Linked DNA regions of Psychroserpens ponticola. Each later gene encodes a partner of the first gene's protein in a complex. Links are inferred from orthologs where the notes say so. Each region holds a gene or a part of one and is shown in the gene's direction. Other genes may lie near its edges.

Region 1 (12,065 bases):
AGTGTGAGTAATTTCAGCATCAAAAATAAAGTTTTCATAAGCCTAATCAAAAATAGGAACCTGTCACTTATTAACGATTTTGGTCAGTTGCTAACAATTTGAAAGCGTTTTAAAATAATGAATCTGAGTTTTAAGTTTTTACTAGTATAATTTTATTAAATGTTTAAGACCATAATACGTCTAGATAATTATCTTTGCTCACTGATGAATGAACTTTATGAATTTTGAATTAAAAGCTAGTGATCCTCAAAGTAAAGCCAGAGCTGGAGTAATTACCACAGATCATGGCAAAATTGAGACACCAATATTTATGCCTGTTGGAACTGTTGCTTCTGTAAAAGGCGTACACCAAAGAGAACTTAAAAATGATATCAATCCTGATATAATCTTAGGAAATACCTATCATTTATTCTTGAGACCGCAAACACCAATTTTAGAAAAAGCAGGTGGTTTGCATAAGTTTATGAATTGGGATCGGAATATCTTAACAGATTCAGGCGGTTATCAAGTATATTCATTATCTGCTAATAGAAAAATTAAGGAGGAAGGTGTAAAATTCAAATCACATATCGACGGAAGTTACCATGTATTCACGCCAGAAAATGTGATGGAAATTCAGCGAAGTATAGGAGCCGATATCATTATGGCTTTTGATGAATGTACACCATATCCTTGTGATTATAATTATGCTAAACGATCGATGCACATGACGCATCGTTGGTTAGAGCGTTGTTTAAAGCATTTAGATAAAACGCCATTCATGTATGATTATGAGCAAACATTTTTCCCTATTGTTCAAGGAAGTACCTATAAAGATTTAAGACAGCAATCTGCTGAATATATTGCCAACGCAGGAGCTCAAGGAAATGCAATTGGTGGTTTATCTGTTGGTGAACCAGCCGAAGAAATGTACGCAATGACAGATGTGGTATGTGAAATTTTGCCTTGGGATAAACCTCGTTATTTAATGGGAGTTGGAACACCAATAAATATTTTGGAAAATATTGCACTTGGTGTTGATATGTTTGATTGTGTTATGCCAACACGAAACGCTAGAAACGGAATGTTGTTTACAGCGCATGGAAGCATTAACATTAAAAACCTTAAATGGGCAGACGATTTTTCTCCTGTTGATGAAATGGGAATAACGTTTGTAGATACCGAATATAGTAAAGCGTATCTTAGACATTTGTTTACTGTAAACGAATTGCTAGGAAAACAAATTGCTACGATTCATAATCTCGGATTTTATATGTGGTTGGTAAGAGAAGCTAGAAAGCATATCTTAGCAGGAGATTTTAGAGAATGGAAAGACAAAATGGTTAAACAAATGGATAAGCGCTTATAATGCTGAAAATATTAGATTGGTACATATTAAAACGCTATTTGTTCACATTTTTGATGATGTTACTTCTGTTTATTCCTATAGGTATAACAGTTAACCTTGCTGAAAAAATTGGAAAAATATTAGAACAGGAAGTTCCTTTTCCTGCAGTAGCCCAATATTATTTAGATTTTACAATCTATTTTGCCAATTTATTATTTCCTATTTTTTTGTTTTTATCTGTCATCTGGTTTACTTCTAAGTTAGCTAATAATACCGAAATTGTCGCTTTTTTAAGTTCTGGTGTGTCTTTTACAAGGTTTTTGAGACCTTATTTAATAGGAGCAACAATTGTATCAGCCTTTGCATTATTACTAGGATTGTATTTAGCTCCAAAAGCAAGTAAAGGATTTAATACGTTTAAATATAATTACTTGAAAAGTAATAAGGGTCTAGTGAAAACTCAAAATATTTACAGGCAAATAAATGATAACGACTTTATTTATGTGAGTAATTTTGATCCAAATTCAAAGCGTGGAAATAATTTTACGTTTGAACATTTTGAAGGTAATGAATTGAAATATAAAATTTCTGCGAATTCAATTACTTATATGGATTCAACGTATCGACTAGTAAATTATTCTAAAAGAATTGTTGGCGAACATGATGATATTATTGAAACTACACGACGAAAAGACACCTTATTTTCATTTGATGTAGATGATTTGACACCAGTAGTCTACATTGCAGAAACCCTTCAATATGGAGAGCTTAATAGGTTTATTGAAAAAGAAAAGCAAAGAGGTTCATCAAATATTGGTCGTTACGAAGTGGTAAAATATAAGAAATGGAGTTTGCCAGTATCTGTATTTATTCTAACAATTATTGCTGTTGCTGTATCTTCTGTTAAAAGAAGAGGTGGAATGGGCGTAAATTTAGCCGTCGGAATTACAATTGCCATGGTTTATGTCTTCTTTGATAAAGTGTTTGGTGTGATGGCTGAACAATCTGATTTTTCGCCAATTGTAGCCGTTTGGTTTCCTAATTTGGTTTTTGGTATATTAGCTGGATATCTTCTGTATAATGCCAAACGCTAAAACCAAGAATTATCTTCATCTTCATTTTTTAGTATTTATTGCTGGATTTACAGCTATTTTAGGAGAATTAATTTCAATTGGTTCTACCGCTTTAGTATGGTATAGAATGTTAATAGCTGGTGTTTTAATGTTCGCCTATATTAAGATTATTAAATTAAAAATAAGAGTAGGTACCAAAGCAAAACTTAAGTTTTTTGGAGCTGGAATTATCATTGCTTTACATTGGATTACTTTTTTTGAAGCTATTAATCAATCCAATGTGTCTATTACATTAGCCATGTTTTCTACAGGAGCTTTCTTTGCATCTTTTATAGAGCCATTAATTTACAAGCGTAGGATCATTTGGTATGAAATTATATTTGGAATTATTGTTATTATTGGTGTATTTCTTATTACCCAAAGTGAAATTAAATATTTAAACGGAATTTTATTAGGCATATCTTCAGCATTGTTTTCAACTTTATTTGCGGTAATTAATGGTCGTTTTATTGAAGTGCATCAAGCGACTGTAATTTCGTTTTATGAATTTATAAGTGGTGTTGTATTCCTTACTCTTTTTATCCTTGTTTTTCATGATGGATTTAGTGTAGATTATTTTAATCTGAGTACCAAAGATTGGATTTACTTAATTATACTTGCCTCAGTATGTACTGCTTACGCATTTATCGGTTCAGTTGATGTCATGCGCCTAATCAGTCCTTATACTGTGATTTTGACCTATAATTTAGAGCCTATTTATGGCATTGCTTTGGCTTTATTATTGTTTCCTGAAACAGAAATAATGAGTACTCAATTTTATTATGGAGCCATTTTAATTCTAATTACTGTACTTATGGATGCCGTTATGAAGAACTTTAAACGTAAAAAAAAGGAGTCTTCTATATCAGATAAAACCACATAAAATTTGTCTTCCTATGTTGATATTCGCTATTTTTGTTAAACCTCAAAATCGAACTTACCTTTCGCGTGTCTACAATCTAAAAAATATGTAGTTTTGTACGCTAACTAAAACTAAACAATTGTTTAAATGGAATACTTAGAATTTGAACTTCCTATAAAAGAATTGCAGGACCAACTTTCAAAATGTCAAATCATCGGTGAAGAGAGCGATGTTGATGTTACGGAGACTTGCAAGAAAATTGAAAAAAAATTAGTTGAAACTAAAAAGGAGATATACAAAAACCTAACTGCATGGCAACGTGTTCAGTTATCTCGTCATCCAAATAGACCCTATACTTTAGACCATATTAATGCACTTTGTGGCGATTCTTTTTTAGAACTTCATGGAGATAGAAACGTTAAGGATGACAAAGCAATGATTGGTGGTTTAGGTAAAATTGGCGATCAAAGTTATATGTTCATTGGACAACAAAAAGGGTATAATACTAAAACAAGGCAATTTAGAAATTTTGGAATGTCTAATCCTGAAGGCTATCGTAAAGCTTTACGATTGATGAAGTCTGCCGAAAAATTTGGGATCCCTGTAGTTACTTTAATAGATACTCCTGGTGCTTATCCTGGTTTTGAAGCTGAAGAACGCGGACAAGGAGAAGCGATCGCTAGAAATATTTTAGAAATGACTCGCCTTAAAGTACCAATCATAACCATTATTATTGGTGAAGGTGCTTCTGGTGGAGCATTAGGAATTGGAGTAGGAGACAAGGTTATGATGTTAGAGAATACTTGGTATTCTGTAATTTCTCCAGAATCTTGTTCATCTATATTATGGCGTAGTTGGGAATATAAAGAACAAGCAGCTGAGGCTCTAAAGTTAACAGCTCCTGATATGAAAAAATTGAAGCTCGTTGATGCCATTATAAAAGAACCTTTAGGAGGTGCTCATACAGATCGTGAAAAAACATTTTTAGCAGTTAGAGATGCAATTATCAAGACGCATGAAGATCTTAAAAACTTATCACCAAAAGAATTGGTAAAACAGCGTATGGATAAATATGCTGATATGGGAGTTTTTAAAGGTTAAACCTTATCTCATATAGGATTGAAAAAACTGAAACTTTAGGTTTCGGTTTTTTTTATCACTATTAACAATATAATCTAGTTATTAACAGTTAAATTGTTGATGACCTGTTAAGATTGAAAATTTTGTAATTTCAGTTTTAGGTCACAATTGTTTTACATTCGCAGTTATGAAGCAACCCAATCAAATACAAGGCTATAAAGTCGATAAAAGCACAATTATAAATTTAGAAAAAGGAAAAATACCTCCACAAGCAATTGATTTAGAGGAGGTTGTGCTTGGGGCAATGATGATTGATAAAAAAGGTGTCGATGAGGTTATTGATATTCTTAGCGCTGATGCTTTTTATAAAGAAGCTCATAAACATATCTTTGAATCAATTTTCAAATTATTTGAAAACAGTGAACCTATTGATTTATTAACCGTTTCTAGTCAGCTTAAAAAAGATGCCAAATTAGATTTGATTGGTGGCGATTTTTACCTGATTTCTTTAACGCAACGCGTATCTTCTTCAGCGCATATTGAATTTCATGCTCGTATCATTTTACAAAAATTTATTCAGCGTAGTTTGATTAAAATTTCAAACGAAATTATTGAAGAAGCCTATGATGAAACCAAAGATGTTTTCGATTTATTAGATACGGCTGAAGCAAAACTTTATGAAGTTACTCAAGGTAACGTCAAGAAATCTACTGAAACTGCTCAAAGCTTGGTGATTCAAGCAAAAAAGAAAATTGAAGAGATTTCAAACAAAGAAGGAATGAGTGGTATTCCTACAGGATTTACCAAATTAGATAGATTAACATCTGGATGGCAACCTAGTGATTTAATTATTATTGCTGCACGTCCTGGTATGGGTAAAACTGCGTTAACATTAACAATGGCTAGAAATATTGCTGTTGATAGTAATATTCCTGTAGCATTTTTCTCTTTAGAAATGTCTTCTGTACAGTTAATTACGCGTTTAATCTCTTCTGAAACTAATTTGTCTTCAGAGAAATTAAGAACTGGTAAATTAGAAAAGCACGAATGGGAACAATTAAATGTTAAAGTAAAAACCTTAGAAAAAGCGCCTTTGTTTATCGATGATACTCCATCGTTGTCTATTTTCGATTTACGTGCTAAGGCTCGACGTTTAGCATCACAATATGGTATAAAAATGATTATGATTGATTACCTGCAATTAATGACAGCAGGTGGAAGTCAAAAAGGAGGGAATCGTGAGCAAGAGATATCAACCATATCACGAAACCTAAAAGCTCTAGCAAAAGAATTAGCCATTCCTGTAATTGCCTTATCTCAATTATCTCGTGCAGTAGAAACTCGTGGAGGAAGTAAACGACCTTTATTATCAGATTTACGTGAGTCTGGAGCCATTGAGCAGGATGCAGATATTGTAAGCTTCATTTACAGACCCGAATACTATAAAATTGATGAATGGGATGATGATGATCGTTCACCTACCGAAGGTCAAGGAGAATTTATAGTTGCAAAACATAGAAATGGTGGTTTAGAAAATATCAGATTGAAATTTATTGGCCATTTAGGTAAGTTTGATAATCTTGATGATTTTGATACACCTTTTGGTGAATTTCATTCTAAAATGAATGCAGCTGCAAATGATGATACGTTCAAACCCGAAAATTTCCCATCACCTTCAGATGCATTTGGTGCTCCAGAAGAAGATGATAACGATATACCTTTTTAAGATTATTATAGAAAAAGAACAACACAAAATAGCTTAAATTTGCTATTCAGCTAAAAAAGAGAAATTGACTCATGTTAGATCAAAGACGAACAACTAATACACTCTTATTATTTATAGTAATTCCTTTAGTATTTTATTTGCTAAAGTTGTTGTCGTTTATATTTATCCCGTTATTCTCCTCCATGTTCATCGCCTTATTGTTTTTACCTTTAATGAGAGGATTAGGAAGAAGAAATGTACCAAGATTAGCAAGTATTATTATTGTGATTACACTTATTGCAATTGGTGTTTTTATTGGTGTTGAATTAGTTCAACTCTCAAGCAGACAGATCTTAACAAATAATACAGGTTTTTTTGGTAAAGCTGAAATTAAAATCAATGATTTAATGTTGTATTTACAAGATAAATTTGGAATTGTATACGATACTGAAGGCAGTTTATTATCTCAATTTTTTCAAAAAGAAAATATAGGATCTACTTTCGATTTTATCAGAAAATTTTTCACCAACATAATGATGATTATCTTTTTTACCATTTTATGGTTGTCAGAATCTATCAATATGCATAAAGTCATGAATAACACTATTTTAAAACGAAAGCATACGTCAATAAAAGCGTTTATGAAAATTGAAAAAGACTTAATTACTTTTATTAAAGTTAAGTTTTTAGTGAGCTTATTAACTGGGATATTTACAGGTTTGGCTTGTGTGTTTTTTGATGTGAGTTTTCCGATTTTTTGGGGACTTTTCGCATTCTTAATTAATTTTGTTCAAATGGTTGGCTCGTTTATTTCTGTAATACTCTTATCAATATTTGCGTTTGTTGAACTTGATCCAACAAGTACTTTGTTCTTCTTTATTTTATCTATTTCTGGAGTTCAGGTTGTATTTGGAGCTATTTTAGAACCTATATTTATGGGGAAATCCTTTTCAATAAATGTGATAACTGTTCTAATTATGTTAATGCTTTGGGGATTTATTTGGGGAATTCCAGGTTTAATTATGTCTATTCCAATTACTGTATTTATTAAAATTATTTTAGAACAATTCCCTGGAACTAAAGTTATAGCGTCCATATTATCTGGACCAGAACGTTCGATAACTCCAAGGAAATAATAAGTGATTTTATAAAGCGTTATCAAATTCCTTATATTGTTATGCCATTTTACTCACTGCTGTAGTAAAACCCTAAAACTATATTAAAGCATTTAGTTTGGTACTAATTTTTGAGTATCTTTCGATTATGAAGAAGACATTTGCCCTTATCGTATTTTTATGTTTAGCCTTCAATAGCTATGCATCCTATATTCTAATTCCTATGGATGTAGAAAGTCAGCAAAATCATTTAAAAGCTTATGGTGTTACCTATTGGACGCTCGAAAAACAGACCAAAGTAAAATGGTTGTTAAACTATAAAGGTGGTTCTTTTTTATTACCTGATGCTGAAGAAATTCGTCGTGAATGCACTATTAGAGGCGTAAGTTTTGAAGTTGTTTCTAGTTCTAAAGCTGAAGAAATTCTTGATTTTATTGCAAGTCCATCACAAAATATGGAAGCAGTCGTTTTAGAAAAAGCACCTAAAATTGCTGTCTATTCACCTAGCGGATTACAACCTTGGGATGATGCTGTAACGATGGTATTGACCTATGCTGAAATCCCATATGAAACGATTTATGATGAAGATGTATTGAATGATGGTTTGTTATTATATGATTGGTTGCACTTACACCATGAAGATTTTACAGGACAATATGGTAAGTTTTATAGAGCCTATAAATCGGCCTCTTGGTATATAAATGAAAAGAAAGAAGCTGAAGCATTAGCTTTAAAATTAGGTTACGATAAGGTATCTCAAGAAAAATTAGCTGTGGCTAAAAAAATTCGTGATTACGTTATTGGTGGAGGTTTTATGTTTGCGATGTGTAGTGCCACAGATAGTTTTGATATAGCACTTTCTGCAGAAGGAGTTGATATATGTGAGCCTATGTTTGATGGCGATGGAAGTGATCCTAACTATCAAGGCAAAATAGATTATAATAGAACATTTGCATTTAAAGATTATTTGTTGGAACGCAATCCAAACGTCTATGAATTTTCTTCAATAGATATGACTTCAAAACGTAGTATTCCTCCAACAACAGATTATTTTTCTTTAATGGAATTCTCAGCGAAATGGGATCCAATTCCGTCGATGCTTTGTCAAAATCATACAGCTTTGGTTAAAGGGTTTATGGGACAAACAACCTCTTTTACTCGCGATGAAATTAAGTCGAATGTATTAGTCATGGGAGAGAACAAAACTAATGGTGAAGCAAAATATATTCATGGTATAAAAGGAAAAGGGTTCTTCACGTTTTATGGAGGTCATGATCCTGAAGATTACACGCACAAAGTTGGTGATCCAAAAACAGAATTAGATTTACATCCAACGTCTCCTGGATATCGCTTAATTTTAAATAATGTTTTGTTTCCAGCAGCTAAAAAGAAGAAACAGAAGACTTAATCAAAAAGCGTTTTTATATACATTATTCATCGCTTTAGATCGCATTTCTTCATAAATCTTAAATTGAACTTGAGTTAAAATTTGTTTTAATACTGCTTCTTTTTTATTTAAAAGATCTTTCATTTTAAAATATTTAGATATTTTACTTTTATTTGAAGAGATGATTTCTTTCTCTACTTCGTTAGCATATACCAAGTTTAAACTGTCAATAACTGGAATTTGAATATCAGTAAGATTCAGTTTTTGAGACATTTCCTTGGTCTGTAAAGTAGCTCTTTTTAAGGGTGTATTTAGACTGTCAGGAATTTGTTGGCTATAAACCAATGTCGTTAATACTAAGCTAAGCAGCAATAGATTTCTTTTTATTTTTACTTGTAATGGCATAGAATTTTTTTTGATACTGTTTGTGATTAGTCTTCATTAATGTATCCCAGAAATTAAAATATAATCCATAGTTTGCATTTCCTTTTTGATGATGCATATTATGATGCGTAGAGGTGTTAATCCATTTTAAAACAGGATGGTTTATAAACCAAGGCGGTAAAAATTCATATCCTAAATGTCCCATAATATTAAAAGCAAGTGAGATATTAAAAAAGATAAAAATTGCTAGAGGATGCACAGGTAAAACTAATATGATAATAGGAATGATTGCAGCTTCAATAATCGCTTCAGTTATATCAAAAGAAAATGCTGTAAATGGTGTCGGGTTTCTTGATTGGTGATGAATTTTATGAACTATTCCAAACAGTTTTGGATGATGTACAAGTCGATGCATCCAGTAAAAGTAAGTGTCATGAATGAGAAGCATAATCAGAATGGAAAAAATAAAATATTCCAATCCGTAGAGACTAAAGTCAGTATAAATTTTTGTAAAACCATTAATTTTTAAAGCATATATGAATAATCCAATGCCTCCAAAAACAATAGCAGTAAAAAAGCTATGTTTTATTTCATTTTTAATTTTAATAGCTTTTGGATAATTTTTTTGAATGCGTTTATGCTTAAGTGCTTTTTTTTTGAATAGGTAAAATACACTATACGTAATTCCCGAAAAAAACAGATATCTAATAAAAACAATGCTAATGGCAATTACAAAAGCTTTAATCATTCCGAAATTTGAGATTAAATAGTCCATAATATAGTTTATTGTTAAATTATTAGGATGAAGATTGAGCCAATCAGAGCAAAGCACTCGGCACATTATTTTGCTTTGCCCATCATGGCTGCAAATCAATCTACCCTAAATTAATTACATATGTGTTTTCGTTTATGATTAACGTTGCTGTTTCATCATCATTGAAAACTAGGCTGCCTTCAAACGAAAAACTTTTATTCTTACTTGAGCCAGATAAAGTTAGTGTTGCTGTTCCTGAAGTAATACTGCTACTGCTTTTATCTATTATAATATCAGTTAAATCAACTGTTAAATTACTAATCACACTTCTGGTATTTACAATGGTTAATTCTTGCATGCCATTTCTTTCATAATCTCCATTTAAAACCATTGAATTTGCAGTTGGCTGTAAACCTGTGATTTCAAAGTAAGATGTAGAATTGTCATTTGAAATAATTCGTTGTGAACTATAATTTCCATCCGTAGAAGAAGAAAATTCGACAGATTGAGAAATCCCGATGTTGTTACATGTCATTTCATAACTCCAATCTACAGTATATGAAGCTTGAACAACACTTTCATCATAATTAATAACAAATGTATCGTTGTAGATGACACTGCAATCTTCATTGATGGTAATGTCTGTTGTAAGACTTTCTGCAAATGTTTTGGTATTATCATTTAATCCACCAGTACTTTTTTTAAGTGATGATTCAATGAGTTCTACGGCTTCTTCTTCACTAAGCTCAGAAGTTTTTGTTGTATTATCATCATTCGTACTACATGAAGAAGTGACGATAATTAGATTAAATACAATAAGGCTGATTAAGAATAATTTTGAAATTTTCATAATATTAATGTGTTTTGGTTTATAATTATGAAGCAAATATTCTTGATTTTTAAATTTTGAGAAAAAGAGTTCAACCAAAGGCTTAAAAAAATCATCAAGTAGCGCAATTAGTACTTTTTTACAGTTTGTTGAAGAAAATAAACCGTTGGTTTAAAAACCATTGTGTCAATAGACATTTAGATTACATTTGATACCAGATATGAGACATAAAACACTAATATATAGTATGCATTTTTGCTTTTGGATTGGCTATTTGGCAATTCAAACATGGGTGTTTTCTTATTTTCTAGATTTCGCTACAAGTTTGCTAAGAGGTTGTATTAATGGTATTCCATTGATGCTTTTGGCATATACTAACATATGGGCAGTAAACACATTCTTTGAAAAGAAGAAGTATGTTTTATACACTATTGCAGTAGTATTTATAATGACACTAATTTCATTAATTAGGCTCTATGTTAATGTTGTGTTTTCTAGTTTTAATACTGATTTTGGGTTTTTAGAACAAGAAGAATCTCTTCTAATTGGCATAATCCTCAGTAATATTTTGTTTTTAATGTTTAGTGCATTCTATCAAATTTTGGTCAATAGATTTGTAAAAACAAGATTGCAAGCCAATGAGCTACAAGCACATCAAGAAGCACAATTACAGTATTTGAGGTCACAAATGAATCCGCATTTTTTATTTAATACGTTGAATAATATTTATGCCTTGGCGACTATTAAATCTGAAAAAACAGCTCCCATGGTATTGAAATTATCACATTTATTACGTTATATGGTTTATCAAGAAGATCAAACACTAGTATTACTTAATAATGAATTGACATTGATTCAAGATTACATCGATTTATATAAACTAAAATCTGAAGGTAATTTAAATGTCTCTTTGTATATTCAAGGAAACATAGATCATCAGATGATTGAACCAATGATCTTAATTCCAATTATTGAAAATAGTTTTAAGCATAGTGATCTTGAGACCAATGCAAATGCATTTATAAAAATTGATATAAAAGTTGAGGATACTAGTTTTATATTTAAAGTTGCAAATACCAAAAATGATACATTAAAACAGAAAGATGACATTGGAGGTGTTGGTTTAAGTAATATTAAGAAACGTTTAAATATCTTAAATCCAGAACATTCCTTTATATTAAATGACACTGAAAAAATGTTTGTTGTAAATTTAAAACTGAAATTAACTCAACAATAATATGTCTAAATTGAAAGTTTTAATCGTCGATGATGAATATTTAGCTCTGAATTTGCTGTCTGGTTTTGTTAAACAGATTTCAGATTTAGAGCTTGTTGATAGTATTAAAAATCCATTAGAAGCTTTACAAGTTTTAGGAGCAAAGCGTATTGATATTTTGTTTTTAGACATTCAAATGCCTGCACTTTCAGGTGTTAATTTATTGAAATCTTTGAAAAATCCTCCAGTAGTTATTTTTACTACAGCATATTCTGACTATGCACTTGAAGCATT
Region 2 (12,027 bases), 2.0 Mb from region 1 along the record:
CGAAATGAGTCATTGTATAATCTGCTTCAATACTTACGTTTTCTACATCGATTGCATTAATTAAAAAATTACCGTTAATATCTGGATTATATGTATATGGTCTACTTCCTCGTTCTGAATTCACAAACAAATAATTATGATAAATATCTTTTAAATCTACAAATTGCACACCAATATTAGCTGCTCTAACATCTTTATTTTCAAAAAAACGGAACTCATTTCCAGCCCAAAAAGCAGTTTCATGAGTATATCTATAAACGAGCTCTTTACCTAAAGTATATTGTGGCTTTACATTTTTAATTGCTGTACGCAAATTATTGTTCTGTATAATTAAAGTATTAACGGTCTGTAGTGGGTTATTAAGATTTAAGCTGTTTGAATTTATTGAAATATCTACACTTTGTTTTCCTGCGATAAACCTCACATCTCTGGAACGTTTTACGGCAACACCTACGCCAACTTTTTGTTCATAAATCATAAATTTTCTAGTAAAAACGAGTTCTCTATCATCATTAAAAATTGAAATTATATAATTCCCCGTTTTAGTCAATGCTCGTGTTTGTGCATTAGGAATTTGTAGTCTATAATGAGAATATAATTGATAAGCATTATATGAGTTGTCATAATTTACAATTCTAAAATCATCAAATCCTTTCATGTATTCCATTTTTACAAGGTTAGATTTTGTCCAATCGTAATTATAATGTTCTATGGTATAGTAAAAATCAGGTTCAGAAGCTAATAAAGCATCAAACTCCAAATAAAATGGTTCATTTAATCTCAAAATTGGCAATTCTCCTTGCTGTGTATTTCTACTTTTAAAAGTAATTGTTTTAATATAATTTGGAGGATTTATTTCTTCAACTTGAGCCATCATAAATAATGGCAAACAAAAAGCGAATAAAAATAGAGTACTAAATTTCATTTTAAGATAGTTTTATAAGTAAAGATATACAAAATCCATGCCTTTATTAAGTGTATAAACGGTATTTCACAATGTTTATTGAATATTAAATCAACGCCCTTTAAAAGCACTTAAAACAATTGCAGTAGCTGTAGCCACATTTAAACTTTCTGTAGCTTTCAAATCTCCAAACCTTGGGATACCAATTTTTTTAGAGATTAAACGTTCAATTTTTTTAGAAATACCATTGGCTTCATTACCCATTATTATGACTCCTTCTTGTGGTAATGCTTCTGAATAAATACTATTCCCATCCATAAACGTACCAAAAGTTTCAAGTTTAGTGTGTTCAAGGTACCTTTCTAAATTTGTATAATTAATTTGTATTCGCGTTAACGAACCCATTGTAGCTTGTACTACTTTAGGATTATAACAATCTACAGTTTCTAAACTACAAATGAGTTTTTCTATTCCAAACCAATCACATAATCGTATAATGGTTCCTAAATTCCCTGGATCTCTAACATCATCAAGCGCTAAAACTAATGAAGATTCTAGAACAGGTTTAGGCTTAGGTATTCTAAAAATAGCCAGCCCTGTATTTGGAGTTTTTAATGCACTAATTCTTTGAAGATCTTTAGGCGAAATTAACGTTGTTTCAACATCAAAAATAGCATCAGTAGCGAATAATTGATAGAGCTCAAAATCTGAATTTAAAAATTCACGAATCCCTTTTACACCTTCAACTAAAAAAAGTTGTTCTTGGTGTCTAAACTTTTTTTGATTTAAGGATTTAATTAACTTAATATCATTTTTTGTTATACTCAAAATGTATTTACTTTTGTTTCTTGTATTGAATTTACAAAGTAATACTTTTTTGGTCTATTTTTTGTTATGCTATAGCACATTAAAACAGTACATTTGAATTACGTCGTTTTTCTAATTAATTTTTTTTGAAAAAAAGCCTCTACTACATATCGTTTCTCTTAATATCTATCACCTTTGCAACCTCATGTAACGTAATGAAGCATGTAGGCGAAAATGAGCATTTATTAACAGAAAACACGGTCTTAGTTGATGATAAAAAAGATAAGACTGAAACCATTGACAATCTTATTTACCAAAAGCCTAATGGTGAATTATTAGGGATTCCGCTTCGACTACACATATTTAATTTGGCAAGACCTAATATCGATTCCATTTTAAATGACAAATACAGAAATCCTGAAAACCCAAGAACTGGACAAAAAAAGTTGCTCTCATTAAAACAATATGAAGCTTTAATTAATTCAAAAAAAGGGTTTAATACATGGCTAAAAAAAACAGGTGAAGCGCCTGTAATTTTCAATGATTTAAAAGCGGAAAAAACAGCAGCAGGACTTAAAAAATATTTTTACAGTAAAGGCTGGTTTAACGTTAATACATCTTATGACGTTGAAAAAGATAGCACTCAAAAAGCAAGTGTAACTTATAAAGTAGTTCGAGGTAATCCTTTTTATTTAGATTCTATTACAACTAGTATTGCATCTCCAGTTGTTGATTCCTTATATCGTAAAAAATTTAAAGAAAATTCACTCATAAAACAAGGGCAACAATTTGATGAATTGAATTACACCAAAGAGCGAAACAGACTTACAGCAGAATTAAGAAATTCTGGTTTATATCATTTTGGTCAAGATTATATTAGATTTGATATTGACACTATTCTGCCAGGCGATAAAGTCAATACAGAATTGATTATAGAAAATAGAGCGATTCGATCTGAAGATTCTATTTCAAGAGTTCCCTTTAAAATCTATACAGTAAAAGATGTTAATATTTATAGTGACGACAGATTTGAGAACAAAGGTAAGCCCATTGTAGACTCTGTACACTATAACAATTACAACTTATATAGTCACGAAAAATTAAAGTATAGACCCAAAGCACTAACAGATGCCATTTTCATTGAAAAAGATCAAATTTTTAGAGATATTGATAGAACAAGAACGTATAAGTATTTAAGCGAACTTAAAGCATTTAACTATCCCAACATCACATATATTGAAAATGAACAAGACACAACTTTAACAGCAAATATTTACTTATCACCAAAAAAGAAATACGATTTAGGTTTTGATTTTGATGTTACTCAAAGTAATATTCAAACTGTTGGATTTGCATTAAGTACTGGCCTTATAATTAGAAATGTTTTTAGAGGTGCTGAAACTTTAGAGATATCTGTTCTAGGTGCTATTGGCGCTTCAAAAGATGCTGCAGACGGTAGAGATCAATTTTTTGACATAAATGAATATGGTGGAAATTTAAGACTCAGTATACCAAGGCTTTTTGTACCATTTAATACAGACAATATCATTCCTAAATACATGTCTCCAAGTACAAGAATTAGTATAGGCGCTACAAGTCAGCGCAATATTGGCCTTGATAAACAAACCCTTACAGGTGCTTTCAATTATAACTGGTATCCATCAAAGAAAGTAACCAATAATATTGATTTATTTAATGTACAGTTTGTAAAAAACTTAAACACCAACAATTATTTTGGTGTGTATCAAAACTCTTATGATAGATTAAATCAAATTGCAAAAAACATCAACTACATAAACAGTAATAATGATTTGTCTATTCCTAATGGTGCAAATACTTTTATTAATGATGTTCTATCTAATAACACATCTTTAACTCCTGATGATGACAGCTATGAAGATATCAATAATATTTCTCAACGTAAAGATCGTCTTACTGAAGACAACCTCATTTTCTCATCAAGTTTCAATTATATAAAAGACCATAGAGAAAATCTATTTGATAATGATTTTTCAATCTTTAGATTTAGAGTTGAAACAGCCGGAAATTTACTTACAAACTTGTCTAAGACATTTAATTTAAATAAAAATAGCAATGGTAAATATGAAATATTTGGCGTACCATTCTCTCAATTTATAAAAACCGAATTAGATTATGTTAAGCACTGGGATTTGGGTAAGAAAAACGTGTTTGCAATTCGTAGTTATTTCGGCATAGCAATTCCGTATGGCAATTCAGATAATATTCCTTTTGCTGAAAGTTTCTTTGCAGGTGGACCAAACGACATAAGAGCTTGGTCTGCATATAATCTCGGACCTGGAAGCTCATTATCAACAAATGAGTTTAACGAAGCAAATATGAAAATCACCTTAAGTGCAGAACAACGTTTTAACCTCGTTGGTCGATTTAATGGTGCGATTTTCGTTGATGCAGGAAATATCTGGAATGTTCTTGATGACGTTGAAGATAAAGAGGCAACATTTGAAGGACTAAACTCTTTAGAAAATATTGCAGTTGGTTCTGGATTTGGCATCCGTTACGACTTTAGTTTTTTCATATTAAGATTAGATGTTGGATTTAAAACCTATGATCCTTCAAGGCAACTTGGTGCTCGATGGTTTAAAGATTACAATTTTGGTCATGCAGTTTACAACATCGGAATAAACTATCCTTTTTAATTCAACCAACAATAACGTTTGCGTAGATTTATTAGCTATCTAAGTAACAAATAGCACTTCATTTATTTAAAAATTGTGTATTTTTGATAACATATTTTTCAACTAAAAAAATCACAAAAATGAGTCATAATATCAAAGGTGGAGTTGCTACTGGAAGAGAAGTACAAGAGATTTTCAAACTAGCTAAAGAAAAAGGCTTTGCCTTACCTGCAGTTAATGTCATTGGATCAAATACTATTAATGGTGTTTTAGAAACAGCAAAAGCTTTAAATGCTCCAGTAATTATTCAATTTTCAAATGGAGGAGCACAATTCAATGCAGGTAAAGGATTAAGCAACGAAGATCAAAAAGCAGCAGTTGCTGGTTCTATTGCAGGTGCAAAGCACATACACCTTATGGCTGAAGCTTATGATGTTCCTGTCATATTACATACAGACCACTGTGCAAAAAAATTATTGCCTTGGATTGACGGATTATTAGACGCGAGTGAGCAACATTTCAAAGCCACAGGAAAATCTTTATATAGTTCTCATATGATCGATTTATCTGAAGAACCTATTGAAGAAAACATAGAGATTTGTAAATCATACCTTGAACGAATGAGTAAAATGGGAATGACTTTAGAAATTGAATTAGGTATTACTGGTGGAGAAGAAGATGGTGTTGATAATACTGATGTTGATGATTCAAAATTATACACACAACCTGAAGAAGTAGCTTATGCTTATGAAGAATTAAGCAAAGTAAGTGACCAGTTTACAATTGCTGCAGCCTTTGGAAATGTTCATGGTGTTTATAAACCTGGAAACGTTAAACTAACACCTAAAATATTAAAGAATTCACAAGAATTTTTATCTAACAAACACAATCTACCTCATAACCACATTGATTTTGTATTTCATGGTGGCTCAGGTTCTACTGTTGAAGAAATAAGAGAAGCTATTGGTTATGGAGTTATAAAAATGAATATTGATACAGACATGCAATATGCATTTATGAGTGGTGTTCGTGATTATATGGGCGAAAAAGAAGCCTATTTAAAAGCTCAAATTGGTAATCCAGATGGTAACGATGTTCCTAACAAAAAGTATTACGACCCAAGAGTTTGGTTACGTAAAGGTGAAGATGCATTTGTTGAACGTCTAAAAAAAGCATTTGAAGACCTTAATAATGTAAATACTTTATAACTTTGCACTCTAACTAATTAACTAAATCTGATTAAATGGCTTGGTTTAAAAGAAAAGATAAAGGAATACAAACCACTACTGAAGAGAAAAAAGACACACCCAAAGGGTTGTGGTATAAATCTCCTACTGGTAAAATTGTAGACACTAAAGAATTAGAACAAAACTTTTATGTGAGTCCGGAAGATGGATATCACGTTAGAATTGGAAGTAAAGAATATTTTGAAATTTTATTTGACGATAATAAATTCAAGGAACTCGATCCCGATTTAACATCAAAAGATCCATTAAAATTCGAAGACACTAAAAAATATCCAGACCGTTTAAAAGCTGCTCAAGAAAAAACAGGACTTAAAGATGCTGTTCGTACTGCTGTTGGAAAATCTAATGGACAAAATTTAGTAATTGCTTGTATGGATTTTACATTCATTGGAGGCTCTATGGGTAGTGTTGTAGGTGAAAAAATTGCACGTGCTGCAGATTATGCCTTAAAGAAAAAGATTCCTTTTATGATCATTTCCAAATCTGGAGGTGCACGTATGATGGAAGCGGCTTTGTCTTTAATGCAATTAGCAAAAACTTCAGTTAAACTAGCACAATTGGCAGATGCTGGAATTCCTTACATATCGTTAAGTACTGATCCAACTACAGGAGGAACCACAGCATCATTTGCAATGCTAGGTGACATCAATATTGGTGAGCCAGGAGCTTTGATTGGGTTTGCTGGACCTCGAGTTGTTAGAGACACAACAGGGCAAGAATTACCAGAAGGATTCCAAACCTCTGAGTTTTTATTAGAACATGGATTCTTAGATTTTATAACACATCGTAAGAACTTAAAAAAGAAAGTCAATTTATATATTGATTTGATAAAAAATCAACCCTTACGAACTGCATAAATTAAAAAAGCGAGCCAAATGGCTCGCTTTTTTTTATATCATTCTCAATATATACTATTTAATGCTACACAATAAAATAAAATAATCAAAGTTACATAGTAAATAATCTATCAGTTTTTGTATATTATCCTGATACAGAATAATCTAAATTCAAATACTATGAAAAAAATAGCACTTGTATTAATTGGTATCATGGCTCTTGGCTGCTCTACAAATTCTGAATCTAAAAATCCCTTCGAAAATTTAACTTATTATAAATTTACAAATGACGATAATAGTAACCTATTGTTAAATTTCAATCTTGATAACTCGATAATATATAAAAACCAAGATGGAGAAACAATTGTATTTGAAGTCAAAGATTATTTAAAAAATAAAAGCACGTATTCTAAAGGTAGTTTTTTGAGTAACTCATCTATTGAATATTATCGCTTTGATCAACAGCAATTAATTTTATCACTAGTTGATTTGCCATATTTATCAAATCAAATTGAAGTAAAGCATGAAAGACATCCATTGAATTTCAATCCAAATATTTATCCTCATAAAAAAAAGGCTTCAAGTTTTAACAGCTATATAGAATTCCCCTTTTGGAATGGATATTTAGGTGATGATGAATACGATATAACGATTATATTAGACTATAATATTCAAGTTACAAGCATGTCTTTTAATAACACAACTTATAATAACGTAAGAATTATTGAATCTGGCAATACAGAAACCATAAATCCACAATTAGATTATCCTAGAAATGTTCATATCCTATATTATGATACAGAATATGGCGTAATAGGCTTTAATGACCTAGAAGGAAACCATTGGAGATTAGATTAGTTAGTTAACAACTAAAAAAACAAGCCAAATGGCTCACTTTCTTTTATTGAATCCCAACTTATAATAATTATTATTTATCATATATAGTAAATTTTCTATATTATTTTGTATATTAGTATAAATTAATCCTTCTAAAAAATGAAAAAGCAATTTATAGCATCTCTTTTTTGTATATCAATTCTTTATGTAAATGGTCAAGAATTTAGAGTAAATGATATCCAGTTTTTACCATTAAGTATTTTTCATATTCACAACAAAAATGGCAACTTTGATACTGGTGGACTTCATTTTGGTTTAGATGTAGGTATAGAAATCTTTAAACAAGATATTCGCTTACAATTAAATACCGGTTCTAATATAAACATTTTAGGCACAAGTGATGATAGTTTTTATTCTATAAATGTTTTGTATGAAAAAAGTCCAAAAATTCTAAATTGGATGGAAACCGACATTTATGCTGGAATTGGATTTCAGCACCAATCTTATACGAAGTATCAATCTATTACAATTAATTCTTCACACTTCAATATTCCAGTTGGTCTTCGATTTATGTTTCTTAATGAAAATAGAATCTCCCTTGGTCTTCAATCTCAATCTGAATTTAATAAAAATAATATTACACTTATCTATTCAACAGTGATTAGATACAATTTCAAAAATAAAAAACCATGAAAAACTTAAGTACAATATTAATAATAATAACATCACTACTAAGTTGCGGCAATGATGACATCAACACAACAAATAATAAGCGAACTCTACCTCCAATTACACAAATTGGTGCAAATACATTCGGTTGCTATATAGACGAACTACTCTTTATACCACGAGATGGTGATGGCTCATTTAATAGTAATGATAGAGCTATTTATTTCAAAGGCGGATATCCACACCCATTAGATTATAATGAAATTGAAATAAAAGACTATAAAAGTGAAAAAACTGCAAGTCTATTGATGCACATAGAAGAACTTGATGCCACAGGTGTTGGTGCTTATATTATCAATGAATCTAATGGACTATCCAATATTGATGGATTAGACCATAATTATATGCATTGTCGTGTTTGGCGAGATGATGTAGGAAATTATCAAAATTACTTATCATATGAAAACTCTGGTACAATTACTATAACCAATTATAGCCTCTCAGGCAGACTAGTTTCAGGTACTTTTTCGGGAAGTGTTCGTAATTATCAAGAACCACATGATACCATTCAAATCACTAATGGACGTTTCGATTTTAAATGGGAAACGCTAGATGAAACAGATTTCAATTAAAAGTAACTCAAAAACATCAAACTAATGAAAAATTCAATCCTAATAATTTTAATTATAACATTATGTCTTAGTTGTGGTAACGACGATGCCATTTTAACGAATGAAAGAACCTTACCTCCAATTACACAAATTGGTGCAAATACATTTGGCTGCTATATAGACGAACTCCTCTTTATACCACGTAATGGAAGTGGAACTTTTAATAGTAATGATCCTGCAGCAATAGTTTGGGGAGATCCATCTGGAAATCTAGAATATCAAGAATATGCCTTATATGATTATGTAAGTGAAAAAACAAGTAGTATTTTCATCCATATTCAAGGCATTCATCAAAATGGTGATATAACCTACGTGATTGACAAATCAAATGGATTAACAAATATAGATGGATTAGATCACACTTATATGCATTGCCGAGTTTGGCGTGATGATGTAGGAAATTATCAAAATTACTTATCATATGAAAACTCAGGAACAATAACTATCACAAATTATAATTTCTATGGCAGACTAGTTTCAGGAACATTTTCAGGAAGTGTTCGAAATTACCAAGAACCTCACGACACCATACAAATAACAAATGGACGCTTCGATTTTAATTGGGAAACTTTAGACGAAACAGACTTTCCATAAACTAAAAAAGAGGCAAACTGCAATTTGCCTCTCTAAATAATTTTAATCAACATCATTTTATTAACTAAAATCTCTCAAAATTATGAAAAATTTTTATCTATTGGTAGTTTTCACACTAATTAGTAATGCTATCAATGCTCAGACCAAACTAGATTCAATGTTGGTCAATGTCGACAAATCCACAGTTACTTCTGGAATCATTTACGAACGGGTCACTCAATTTGCTAACCTTTACAATTTCAACAAACCGAATTACTCTAATACTGCAGATTACAAATATCTCAGACAGGCCTTAAACGAATTACACAATGCTAGCAACCAAACACGTTTAATTAGTTTACAAGAATTAGAAAATAGAATTGCTTCAACAACCCAAGAGAATCACCTAGATGTTGCTATTCTAAATTCTACTTTTCAAATACTAAACTATAATTTTGAAAACCCAAATAGTGGTGGTCTATTATTAAATGAAACCACTCAAAAATTCAATCAGATTACAAATACACCACCTTTTTATTCCATGCAAACAAGCATTGTAGCACCTACTAAATCCATTGTAAAAGGGCATAATGCAGAGTTCATTTTTAATGAAAATCTCTTTTTAGAAAATGGAGAAAATGATATAAAAACCTTAACTATTGATTTTGGTTCAATAACAAAAACTATCATTTCAAATGGAGATTTCTTAGCTCAAAATGTTATCATACCTTATAACTCGAGTGGCACTAAAGAATTGAATTGTCAAATTACATTTAATGACAATACGACACTAATCACTAATGGAAGTTTCTATTTCCACTACATTCCAAATACACCATCAGTAAATAGTTTAAACGGACTTTGTACTGCTAGTAATACAAGAACGAAAGACGATTATGTAATTGCTGAAGAAACATTCAAAGGTTATAAAACAAATGATCCAACAATATTTCCTCGAATTGACTATCGTATTTTTTATGCAGATGAATCTTTTCATTCAGATTTAAACATGTATAAACCTGTCATAATAATCGATGGTTTTGACCCAGGAGATAAAAGAAAAATCCAAGATTGTGATTGTGAAGAAGATCCTAAATGCGCAGCAGCAAATTTATCTAATGGTGTATTTGACCCTAATAAACATAAATCTATGGTAGATTTTCAAGCTTATGATGATGAAAATAATGAAAATGCAAATATTTTGACAAAACTTAGAACTCTTGGCTACGACGTCATCCTAGTTAATCAACCAACATATGAAACAACCAATTTAGATAATAATCAACAAGTTACAATAGATGGTGGTGCCTACTACATCGAAAGTAATGCTCTTGCATTAGTGGCATTAATCAAGAAAATAAAGCTAAAACTTGCTGAAGTGAATAGCGATGAAGAAATCGCTATTGTTGGTCCAAGTATGGGTGGACAAATATCGAGATATGCATTATCATATATGGAAAAAAAATATGCTGACACAAATGATGAAGATTGGAATCACAATACGGGTTTATGGGTAAGTGTCGATAGTCCACATCTAGGTGCAAACATTCCTGTTGGTGATCAAGCCCTCATATATTTAGCGAGCTCCATTGGCGATAGTGATTCGGCTAATGACTTTTACATGAATCAATTAGGAAGTGTCGCTGCCAAACAACAATTAATTGAATTCCATAGAAATGTACCAAGTCTTCACTCCATAAACGAAAATAATCTTAATGGTAAAGTAGCATCACAAGGATATTCTAATGATGATGGTTCACTATTTTATAGAACATATTATAATAATTTAGAAGATAATGGCTTACCAAATTCACATGGTTATCCTCAAAACTTACGTAAAATAGCACTAATAAATGGTTCTTTGAAAGGAAAAACAATAGGCTACAATAGTGAAAAAGTACTTAATATTAGAGGATTCCAAAGGGTAGATATTGATTTGCCATGGCCTTTTGGCTCAATTAACTTTAAGGTGCATATAGCGAGTCTAGAAAGTCACTTCATGCCTTCTTTTGGCTCTGGTTACAAAAGAGTTGCTAGATTTAAAGCAGGTTTTAGGGATTTCAAACTTAAATCTCCTAATATTAATTCAAGAGATAATATGGATATTGTACCAGGTGGATATTTCAATGCGCAAAATGATATCGCAACGTCAATACTAGGAACATCACCAATTGATGGTGCAGGAGGAAGCTTTTGGGAATTCCCAGGAGACAATATTATATACTGGTTATCTAGCTCTTTAGGAGACAGTGAATTTGAACTACGTGATTTCAGACCTAATCACTCTTTTATTCCTTCATTTTCAGCTATAGCACATAAAAATCCAGATCAAAGCTGGTTGAATTCGCTAGATTATAATTTAATTTGTAGTGATGAGACTTATTTTGATAGTTATTTTGGCCATGATGAAAATACGCAACATACAAGCTTCACAAAAGAAAGTGCACAATGGCTATTTGAAGAATTAGCAGGCAATGAACAAACGCCATACTATCCTTTAGATAATACCGATTTACATGGAGATAGTGCCTTTTGCTTAGATGAAGTAAGAACATTTTATTTTGGAACTTGTAAATTACCTTCACAACCAACCTGGTTTGCTTCTCTCAATCTTGAAATATTAGAAATAGACAACAATAATCAGAGTATTACTGTAAAAGCATTAAGTAATGGTAATGGACATATTATTGCAACCATAGAAGATGGGAGAAGCTTTAGTAAAAACATCTTTATTGGAGTACCTGATGTCCTTTCCGTAGAAAAAATTAATAAAATCAAAACTGGACTTTCAGACCCAATAGCTACATTTAACAGTTGTGATGATAT

The links.
Region 2: the proteins of MUN68_RS04665 (region 1) and accD are in contact, whole or in part, in a solved structure (PDB 8UXZ), measured with the Escherichia coli proteins. The link is inferred for Psychroserpens ponticola from one-to-one orthologs.

What each region holds. Positions count from the first base shown.
Region 1 is NZ_CP116221.1:1,042,513-1,054,577, forward strand. The notes cover bases 2,579-5,425. They hold MUN68_RS04665 (acetyl-CoA carboxylase carboxyltransferase subunit alpha), read left to right. Parts: upstream 2,579-3,448; coding sequence 3,449-4,402; downstream 4,403-5,425. Other genes in these bases: MUN68_RS04660 (DMT family transporter), read left to right, coding at 2,579-3,322; dnaB (replicative DNA helicase), read left to right, coding at 4,569-5,425. Also shown: tRNA guanosine(34) transglycosylase Tgt, read left to right, coding at 218-1,348; MUN68_RS04655 (LptF/LptG family permease), read left to right, coding at 1,348-2,421; more of MUN68_RS04660, read left to right, coding at 2,408-2,578; more of dnaB, read left to right, coding at 5,426-6,107; MUN68_RS04675 (AI-2E family transporter), read left to right, coding at 6,179-7,222; MUN68_RS04680 (asparagine synthetase B), read left to right, coding at 7,425-8,609; MUN68_RS04685 (hypothetical protein), read right to left, coding at 8,610-8,993; MUN68_RS04690 (sterol desaturase family protein), read right to left, coding at 8,950-9,747; MUN68_RS04695 (hypothetical protein), read right to left, coding at 9,848-10,576; MUN68_RS04700 (sensor histidine kinase), read left to right, coding at 10,776-11,792; MUN68_RS04705 (LytR/AlgR family response regulator transcription factor), read left to right, coding at 11,794-12,065. UniProt on the Escherichia coli protein: Component of the acetyl coenzyme A carboxylase (ACC) complex. First, biotin carboxylase catalyzes the carboxylation of biotin on its carrier protein (BCCP) and then the CO(2) group is transferred by the carboxyltransferase to acetyl-CoA to form malonyl-CoA.
Region 2 is NZ_CP116221.1:3,078,733-3,090,759, forward strand. What follows is about bases 4,733-7,541. They hold accD (acetyl-CoA carboxylase, carboxyltransferase subunit beta), read left to right. Parts: upstream 4,733-5,611; coding sequence 5,612-6,472; downstream 6,473-7,541. Other genes in these bases: fbaA (class II fructose-bisphosphate aldolase), read left to right, coding at 4,733-5,576; MUN68_RS13680 (hypothetical protein), read left to right, coding at 6,632-7,309; MUN68_RS13685 (hypothetical protein), read left to right, coding at 7,448-7,541. In the rest of the region: MUN68_RS13655 (type IX secretion system plug protein), read right to left, coding at 1-925; MUN68_RS13660 (TrmH family RNA methyltransferase), read right to left, coding at 1,016-1,732; translocation and assembly module lipoprotein TamL, read left to right, coding at 1,927-4,389; more of fbaA, read left to right, coding at 4,509-4,732; more of MUN68_RS13685, read left to right, coding at 7,542-7,981; MUN68_RS13690 (hypothetical protein), read left to right, coding at 7,978-8,589; MUN68_RS13695 (hypothetical protein), read left to right, coding at 8,614-9,222; MUN68_RS13700 (T9SS type A sorting domain-containing protein), read left to right, coding at 9,305-12,027.